Regions from separate parts of the Hornefia porci genome, predicted to be linked through region 1. Evidence: predicted binding sites of a transcription regulator. Region 1 holds the regulator's gene; each other region holds the start of a gene.

Region 1 (3,284 bases):
CTCGGGAGAGCCGGTCTGCCGGGCCATTGTATGGCAGTGCCGGCGCACGGCGGGATATTGTGATGAGCTTGCGGAGGACAAAGCGCTGGTGGAGCGGATCCGGTCCAGGACAGGACTCCTGCTGGACGCTTACTTCAGTGCGACCAAGCTCCGCTGGATTCTGGAAAACGTGCCGGGAGCCCGTGAACGGGCAGAGGCGGGGGAGCTTCTGTTTGGAACCGTCGAGACCTGGCTGATCTGGAAGATGACCGGCGGAAAGGTTCACGTGACGGATTATTCCAATGCATCGAGAACGATGCTGTTTAATATTCACGATCTCTGCTGGGATGAAGAGATCCTGAAAATCCTGGATATCCCGAAATGCATGCTTCCGGAACCCGTGCCTTCCAGCTGCGTTTACGGAGAGACGATGCCGGAGCTGTTCGGCGGGCCTGTTCCCATCGCAGGCGCCGCGGGTGATCAGCAGGCGGCGCTGTTCGGCCAGACCTGCTTCAGTCCGGGAGAGGCGAAGAGTACCTACGGCACCGGAAATTTTCTGCTGATGAATACGGGGAACACGCCGGTGAAATCAGGAAACGGGCTGCTGACGACCATTGCGTGGGGGCTGGACGCAGGAGGCCCTGTGGAGTACGCCTTGGAGGGATCGGTCTTTGTATGCGGAGCGGCAATTCAGTGGCTTCGGGATGAACTGGATATTCTGGATGATGCGGCGGAGTCTGAGCGTATGGCCATGTCTGTGCCGGATTCGGCCGGAATTTACGTGGTACCGGCCTTTGTAGGCCTCGGAGCGCCATACTGGGATCCCTACGCCAGAGGATCGATTTTCGGAATCACCCGGGGCGCGGGCAGGAACCATCTGGTGCGGGCGACTCTGGAATCCATGGCGTTCCAGTGCTATGATCTGCTGGGAGCGATGTCCCGTGATATGGGAGAAAGACTTCCGGCACTGAAGGTCGACGGAGGAGCCTGCGCGAACAATTATCTGATGCAGTTTCAGGCGGATATCCTGGGCTGCGAGGTGCTCCGTCCCGCATGCATTGAGACCACGTCTCTGGGAGCGGCTTATCTGGCGGGACTGGCGACAGGGTACTGGCAGGATCAGAAGGATATCCGGAACAACTGGCAGGTCGATCGGGTCTTTGCACCGCAGATGAGCGCGTCTGAGCGGGAGGAAAAGCTGGCGGGCTGGCAGGAGGCGGTGAAACGCTCCCAGGGCTGGATACGTCCCTAGCGGCGGTGCGCGGCGTGAGGAGTCTGTGAACATCAGGTGAAACTCCCTTCCTGCTGTGATTTTACAAAAAAATATTTGAGAAATATGGTTGACATCGACGTTTCGTGGTAGTACATTATATGTAGTGTTTAGCACTCGTACAAGTCGAGTGCTAACAAGGAGAGATGAATATGGAATTAACAGAAAGAAAACTTAAAATTTTGCAGGCCATCATCAATGACTATGTTCAGACGGCCGAGCCTGTTGGTTCGAGGACTCTTTCCAGGAAGTTAGACATGTCAGTGAGTCCGGCTACGATCCGCAACGAGATGAGCGATCTGGAGGAGATGGGATACCTGACGCATCCCCATACCTCTGCAGGGCGCGTTCCGTCGGACAAGGCCTATCGCCTGTATGTCAACAATATGATGGGAGATTTTCAGATTTCACCGCAGACGCGGCAGTTCATCAACGAGACGCTGAAGGCGGATATCGATGAGTTCGACAGGACCATTCAGCGGGCCGCGGAGCTTCTGTCAGAGATTACAAATCTCGCGTCCTTTGCGGTTTCACCGAAGAAGGACGAGGATAAGCTCAAGTTCGTCAATCTGCTTCCGGTGGATGAACGGACGGTGATCTTGATGATCGTGGCTGAGAGCGGGAAAATCTCCAATACCGCGCTGAAGCTCAGGGTTCCGTATACCAATGAAGCCCTGGACATTCTGGCGAGGAATATCACCTGCAACTATCGAGGCAGGACGATCACGGAAGTGCTGACCGGAAACATCATCGATGACTTCCGGACGGACATCGAGGCGCTGAGCCAGCTGGCGGGGAACATCATGCCGAACTTCATGCGCACGCTGTCGGATATGCTGAACGTCCGTCTGTATCTGGACGGGCTCTCCAATATCTTCGATATTCCGGAGTACAGCGATCTGACCAGAGCGAAGAACTTTGTCTCCCTGTTTGACAGGAAAGACGAATTCGCGAAGAAGCTTCTCGACCGGGACGATGGAATGATTGTGACCATCGGAACAGAAAACGGCGATGATGATCTGAACGACTGCTCGCTGATTACGGCAACCTATCATGTGAACGGTGAAATGGTCGGAAAGATCGGAGTGATCGGACCGACCCGGATGAAGTACGGAGAGGTCACTTCCATTGTGAAGTACCTGACAGAGAACCTGAACAATACATTTCGATTAGAAGGCGGTGAGGGAGAAGAAGATGGCGAATGAAGACAGAAAAAATTACGAAGAAGAGCTGAAGAAGGAGGAGCAGAAGGCGGCTGAACCGGAAAAGGAGGAAACGCCCGCAGAGGATCCCCAGAACGAGGATGTTAACGCGGGAGCCGAACCGGAGCCGGAGGAGGAAACGGAAAAACAGCCGGAGAACGAACCGCAGCCGGAGGAGGACGAAGCACTGAACGCGAGATATATGCGTCTGATGGCGGATTTCCAGAACTACAAAAAGAGAACGGAAAAGGAAAAAAGCGATATCTACGCATATGCGAACGAAAAAATCGTCACCCAACTTCTGGAGGTTCTGGACAGCTTCGAGCGGGCGCTTTCCCACGAGTGTGCGGACGAGAGCTACGCGGAAGGAATGGAGATGATCTTCAGACAGCTGTCCGGCGTGCTGGAAAAAGCCGGGCTGGAAGAGATCAAGGCGCTGGGGGAGGATTTCGATCCGAATTTCCACAACGCCGTCATGACCGAGGACAATGCGGATTATGAAAGCGGCAAGGTCACCGGAGTCATGCAGAAGGGATACAGACTGAACAGTAAAGTAATCAGGCCATCCATGGTGAAGGTCAATAATTAGGAGGTAATATTATGGCTAAAGTAATTGGTATAGATCTTGGAACCACAAACAGCTGCGTCGCGGTGCTGGAAGGCGGCGATCCGACTGTTATCACAAACGCAGAGGGGAACAGAACGACCCCGTCCGTGGTCGGCTTCGCCAAAAGCGGAGAACGGCTGATCGGTGAAACCGCGAAGAGACAGGCGGTGACCAATCCGGAACGGACAATCACTTCAATTAAAAGACATATGGGCGAGGATTACAC
Region 2 (3,284 bases), 1.0 Mb from region 1:
CGAAACCACCTCTGCGATTTCTTCTTCGCCGACCTCCTCCTTCAGCAGGCGGTTTTCCTCCGCCGCGTCGGACTTGGCCTTCTCCGCCTCGAGCTTCTTCTCCAGTGCGGGAAGATCTCCGTACTTCAGCTTCGCCAGCCGCTCCAGATCGTAATTCCGTTCCGCCTCTTCCATCTGCTGACGGACGTTTTCAATCTCCTTCTTGGTTTCCTTCACAGCGGAAATAGCTTTCTTCTCGCCTTCCCACTGTGCCCGCATCGCAGAGTTTTCATCGTTCAGCTGCGCAAGCTCCTTCTCCAGCGCGGCAAGCCTTGCCCTGGAAGCCTTGTCGTCCTCCTTGCTCAGCGCCTGCCGTTCAATCTCCAGCTGCATAATCTTGCGGCTGATCTCGTCCAGCTCTGCCGGCATGCTGTCGATTTCAGTACGGATCCGCGCCGCCGCCTCGTCCATCAGGTCAATGGCTTTGTCCGGCAGGAACCGGTCGGTAATATACCTGTCCGACAGTCTGGCGCAGGCAATCAGCGCATTATCCGTAATACGGACTCCGTGATGGATTTCAAACCGTTCCTTCAGTCCACGCAGAATGGAAATCGTATCCTCTACGCTCGGCTGATCCACTAGCACCTTCTGGAACCGGCGCTCCAGCGCCGCATCCTTTTCGATGTATTTGCGATATTCGTCCAGCGTAGTCGCGCCGATACAGTGCAGCTCTCCTCTTGCCAGTTTCGGCTTAAGCAGGTTGCCTGCGTCCATGGAGCCCTCCGTCCGTCCGGCTCCGACGATATTATGGATCTCGTCGATGAACAGAAGAATCCGCCCTTCCGACTTCTCCACCTCATTCAGCACGGCCTTCAGCCGTTCCTCAAACTCGCCCCGGAATTTGGCGCCCGCAATCAGCGCGCCCATATCCAGCGCAAAAATAGTTTTATCCTTCAGTCCTTCCGGAACATCGCCCTTCAGAATTCTCTGGGCAAGTCCCTCGACAACGGCGGTCTTGCCGACGCCTGGCTCGCCGATGAGCACCGGATTATTCTTTGTACGGCGGGAAAGGATCTGAATGGTGTGGCGGATCTCCGCATCCCTGCCGATTACCGGATCCAGCTTGCCCTGCCGGGCCATTTCCACCAGATCGCGGCCGTATTTCTCCAGAGCCTCATAATTCTCCTCCGGATTCTGGCTGGTGACCCGCTGATTTCCTCTCACCTTTGACAAAGCATCCAGGAACTTCTCCTTTGTAATCGAATACTTGCTGAACAGACGCGCCGACGGCGTTCCCTTCTCGGCAAGCAGCGCAAGATAGAGATGCTCCACACTGACATATTCATCCTTCATCTGATCTGCCAGCTTCTCTGCATCGATAAACAGCTTGTTCAGCCGTCTGGACGCATAAACGTTGTCCGCGTTCCCGGAAACCTTCGGGATCTTCTCCATCTCTGCCTCCAGATCGGCGATCATCGCCGTGGGATCCGCGCCCATATACTTCACAAGCTTGGGTATCAGCCCTTCCTTCTGCATCAGCAGGGCAAGGTGCAGATGCTCCCCGTCCAGGACCTGATGACCCTCCGAAACGCCGATATTCTGGCATTCCACAACCGCGTTCTGCGCATTCTGTGTATATCTTTCAATGTTCATTGGTAAATTCACCCCCTCATGACTGGCTGTATTAATCTCTGATGTTTATTCTATACCCTGTTTTTCAAAAAGTAAAGATAAAATTAGCACTCTTTTTGATAGAGTGCTAATAATTTTTTCGTATCCGGCGCACCTTTCCATCGGATTGTGCGCCGCGGCGCTGCTGAAAGACTGCTGTCAGCGCCCATTAAGCCTGACGGGGCTTAATGAGCAGACACTATATTACGATCGTATTCAGCATCCACGACCAGATTCCGTTGATTGCCGGATCCAGAATCAGACTGGTGACATTAAACAGTATCAGCGCCAGCAGGATGTAGAATCCGTTCTGATAGACGATGGGGTACCACCTGTATTTCTCCAGATCGAAGATCTGCGTCAGGATTCCCCAGCCGTCCAGCGGCGGCACCGGAATCAGGTTGAAAATCATCAGTACCAGATTGATGAAAATTCCATACTGCACCATATTCAGAATCACATCCCCGGTGGCTGTAGAGAAAAACGCGCTGCCGGAATGCATGATAAGGTGCAGAACAAAGGCCAGTGCAACGGCGACAATGAAATTCATTGTTACTCCCGCGATGGAAACAAGAAACTCGTCCAGCCTCTTATGCTTATAATAACGCGGATCGATCTGCACAGGCTGGCCCCAGCCGAAGCCGGCGAAGAACAGGCACAGAAATCCGATCAGGTCGATGTGGGCCGCGGGATTCAGCGTCAGCCTGCCCTGCGCTCTCGGCGTGGGATCGCCGCAGCGGTCCGACACGAGTCCGTGAGCGAACTCGTGGACCGTCAGCCCGATCACGATTCCCGGCAGCATCAGCAGCTGACGGTATACCCAGGAACCGAAATCGCTGAAATCTCCATTCAGGATATTCAGCACGATCATCGCCGCAATAACGATAAACAGCGGCATCATATCTCTTCTGTTCAAATAAATCTCCCTTTCGATAAAAGAAGTCTGCCGTCATGACAGACTTCTCTCCTCTGTATCAGTATCATATTGAGTCAGCCTCCGGCGGCGGCTCATGTCCGCAGTCCGCGGCTCGGCATTCGCCGGTTTCACGGCTCGGCATTCGCCGGTTTCACGGCTCGGCATTCGCCGGTTTCACGGCCCGGCATTCGCCGGTTCCGTGGCTCAGTCCTCGCTGGTCAGCGCGGCCAGCGACTCCTTCAGCTCGTCGATCGTCTGGTTATGAGCGTCGATTTTCTCGATAATGTTCTTCAGATCCTCATCGCTCTCGATTTCTCCCGACTTGATTTTGTCAAAGAAAATCTTGCCGATCTTCTGCATCTCGATGTTGATCTCCTTCTTCTCACTATTAATCTTGCCCTTCAGCTTCGATGTCTCCAGCGCGTCGCTCGCTCTGTCGCCCATCTGCTGCGCCGCATCTCTCAATGTGTCCAGGAACGCCATTTCATTACCTCCTACTGTCATAAAAACCCTTATCTGCCGCAATTCGTCAAACCGGTTTCCTTTGTTTCAATAAATTTCTGCTTTGTCGCAAAGGACCTGCGCTCCAGCGTCGGCTCATAGCCGAAGTCCCCGACGGTAATATCCCTCGCTGCCGCCGCCACACGGATGATTTCCTCCGTGAGCCACGGGTTGCAGACCAGCATCGGTCCCAGTGTGTTCGTAAAGATGGAGTTCC
Region 3 (3,284 bases), 700 kb from region 1:
TGCAGCGGATCGCTGACGGTAAGGCCGGAGATCAGTGCCGCCTGGTCGTACAGGAGCCGTGTCATGGCCGCAGCGCTGTCTTTGTTCTCACCGTCTTCCCGGTAGACGTCCTGCAGCTTCTTTACTACATCATGCTCCGGATTAAGCTCCAGAACCTTCTCGGCCTTCACCGTCTCCTCTGTCGGCATACGGTTCAGCGTTTTCTCCATTTCCAGCGAGATTCCGCCCTTGCTGATCAGGCAGACGGGCGCGCTGTCAAGCCGGGAGGAGAACGTGATGTCCGCAACCTGATCCTTCAGCGTTTCCTTCATGAAGTCCAGAAGGTCTTTGTTGTCCTCCTCTGCTTTTTTAACCGCGTTCTTTTCCTCCTCAGAAAGCTCCTCGCTCATGTCCTCATCAGAGATGGAACGGAATTCCTTTTCCTTGTAATCCCGAATCATCTTGATGGCGAATTCGTCGATTTCGTCTGTGAAATAGAGTATCTCATAGCCCTTCGCCTTCGCTGCCTCCGTCTGCGGGAGTATGTCGATCTTCTCCACGGTTTCGCCCGGCGCATAATAAATATACTTCTGGTCCTCTTTCATCCGGGAGATGTATTCGTCCAGGGATGTCATCTTCTTCTCCGTCGAGGAATAGAACAAAAGAAGATCCGCCAGAGTATCCTTATTCATTCCGAAGCCCTCGTACAATCCGTACTTCATCTGACGACCGAAATCCTCAAAGAATTTCTCGTATTCCTCCCGGTCGTTCTTCATCCAGGAAGCCAGCTCGCGCTTGATTTTCTTCTCCAGATTCTTTGCGATATTCCTGAGCTGACGGTCCTGCTGCAGCGTCTCGCGGGAGATGTTCAGCGACAGATCCTGTGAGTCCACGAGTCCTTTCACGAAGTTGAAGTAATCCGGCAGCAGATCCTTGCACTTCTCCATAATCAGGACGCCGCTGGAATAGAGCTGAAGTCCCTTCTCGTAATCCTTTGTATAATAGTCATAGGGAACATGCCCCGGAATGAACAGCAGCGCGGTATAGCTGCTGACGCCCTCCACCGTGGTCCGGATCACCCTGCGGGGATCGACATAATCGAAGAACTTGCTTTTGTAATATTCGTTATAGTCCTCGGTCTTCACCTTGCTCTTCTGGCGTTTCCAGATAGGCTCCATGGTGTTCAGCGTCTCCAGCTCCTGATACGATTCCATCTCGGGAGCCTTGCCCTCCTCCGGCTCAGCGTCTTCCTTCGGCCGCTGCTTTTCCACCATCATTTTAATCGGATACCGGATGTAATCCGAATATTTCCGGATCAGCTCCCGGATCGTATACTCCTCCATGAATCGGGAGTAGTTCTCTCCTTCTGTATCCTCCTTCAGGTGCAGAACTATATCCGTGCCGTTTCCTGTCTTCTCCGCGGGCGTGACAGTGTAACCGTCGGCGCCTGCCGATTCCCAGCAGAACGCCTGATCGCTTCCGTACAGTCTGGATGTGACCGTCACACGATCGGCCACCATAAACGCGGAGTAAAAGCCTACGCCGAACTGTCCGATAATATCAGTGGCGCGGCGGGCCTGCGCTTCCGCGCTGTCTCCCTCCGCCGCATCGCCGGCGTGCTCCTCCTTAAACGCCATCGAGCCGCTGCGGGCGATGGTTCCCAGGTTGGATTCCAGCTCCTCCTCGCTCATGCCGATGCCGTTATCCGAGATCGTAAGAGTCCGCGCGTCCTTGTCCGCCGCGATATCGATTACAAAGTCAGACCGTTTTATTCCGGTATCGCCTGACTGAAGGCTCTGATAATACAACTTGTCCAGCGCATCGCTGGCGTTGCTGATCAGCTCCCTCATGAAGATTTCTTTATGCGTATAGATCGAATTAATCATCAGATCCAGCAGTTTTTTCGATTCTGCCTTAAATTGTTTTTTTGCCATAATCTCGCCTCCATTGTATTTGTTAGCACTCTTTATATCCGAGTGCTAAATCCATAATATACTGTACCACGTTTGATGAAAATGTCAATAGTTCTTTGTAAGAAAACGGAACCTGCCTTTGTAAGAAAACGCCTGACACAGTTCTCTGCAGGAAAAAAGGAAACCGGCGCGCCGCTGACGCGGACCGGTCTCCGTATAAACCTCTGTGAATGTTCTGCAGATGTTCTATGGATGGACAATTACAGGCATTCCCGCCTCCACATAGCTGTAGAGTCTGGCGGCCTTGGCCGGCGGCATGTTCACGCAGCCGTGGCTCCCGTTCCGCAGATAAATCGAGCCTCCGAAGGAATCTCTCCATTTCGCGTCATGAAATCCGCAGCCCGCATAAAACGGCATCCAGTATTTGACCGGCGTTTTGTAGGAGGAGCCGTCGTTGTTTCTTCCCTCCAGCGTAGACGGGGACTGCTTGTACATCAGGGAGAACACGCCCTCCGGCGTTCCGTTCCCCTCCTTGACGTTTCCGGTCACAACGTCTGCCGATACCACGGTCTTTCCGTCCTTGACGCACCAGACGTGCTGTTTGCTGATGCTGACCTCGACATAAAAGTCGCCGATATCGTCCGTTACGGAAGAGGATGAGCCGTAGCCCGTCATGGAGAACACCGCCTCTGTCGTCGCGTCCTTCCCTTCTGCCAGAACCCTGGACAGACGTGTTGTCTCTTTAGTGATATTCAGCGTATTTCCGTAATTTCCGCCGGAGATGGTGACCTTCCCGCCCTTCAGTTTAAGGTGGCGCGTCATGCCGACGGTGGTGAAGCGGTCCGCGACAGATTTAACAAAGGTTTTTACGGACTTTTCATCCACCGTAATCTCTCCGCTTTTGCTGACGGAAATCATTTTGTCCAGCTGCGCCGGCTTAATCGTATATTTCTTTCCCGCGCCGGTGATGGTGATCTTCTTCGTCAGATATTTCTCCGCATAAGCCTGCCTCTCCTTCAGCGTTTCACTGTCGGAAAGAACCGTCGGCTTCTCATAGTAATCCGCCGCCGTATACGAGAACCTCATTTTGTTGCGGGCGATGGCAGACAGCAGAGCCTTCTTCAGTTTGCTCTTGTCAAGATTGTCGCCGTAAACCTCCTTGACGATTTTGAAGTCGGAGGAAGTCAGGTCGACGTAGGCGTTCCGGGTCTTTGTGGTATATTTGTTGTTTTTCACAAAGCTGAGTCCGCGGAACTGGCGGTTGAAGGACCTGCTGCTCTCCTTCGCCGTCATGGCGATCGTGTAGCTGCGTTTCGAGGGACGCACCGTCCGGAGCAGTTTTCTGAAAAAGCTCGGATGCAGACATTCCTTCACCTGCTGATTAATATCGTA

What was found. The regulator HrcA, encoded in region 1, represses chaperone genes, less so after heat shock. The targets are predictions, from matches to a motif close to TTAGCACTCNNNNNNNNNGAGTGCTAA.
Region 2: a site for HrcA is predicted at 1,716-1,742, ahead of clpB (ATP-dependent chaperone ClpB). Genes of this name have one in related genera too.
Region 3: a site for HrcA is predicted at 1,936-1,962, ahead of htpG (molecular chaperone HtpG). Genes of this name have one in related genera too.

The regions. Positions count from the first base shown of each region.
Region 1 is NZ_MJIE01000001.1:1,087,159-1,090,442, reverse strand. It holds gene glpK (glycerol kinase GlpK) at 1-1,231, shown strand, start outside; gene hrcA (heat-inducible transcriptional repressor HrcA) at 1,402-2,454, shown strand; gene grpE (nucleotide exchange factor GrpE) at 2,444-3,040, shown strand; gene dnaK (molecular chaperone DnaK) at 3,052-3,284, shown strand, end outside.
Region 2 is NZ_MJIE01000001.1:44,359-47,642, reverse strand. It holds gene clpB (ATP-dependent chaperone ClpB) at 1-1,632, opposite strand, end outside; gene BHK98_RS00180 (site-2 protease family protein) at 1,850-2,566, opposite strand; gene BHK98_RS00175 (hypothetical protein) at 2,771-3,070, opposite strand; gene BHK98_RS00170 (type 1 glutamine amidotransferase) at 3,079-3,284, opposite strand, start outside.
Region 3 is NZ_MJIE01000001.1:388,763-392,046, forward strand. It holds gene htpG (molecular chaperone HtpG) at 1-1,913, opposite strand, end outside; gene BHK98_RS01700 (L,D-transpeptidase family protein) at 2,139-3,284, opposite strand, start outside.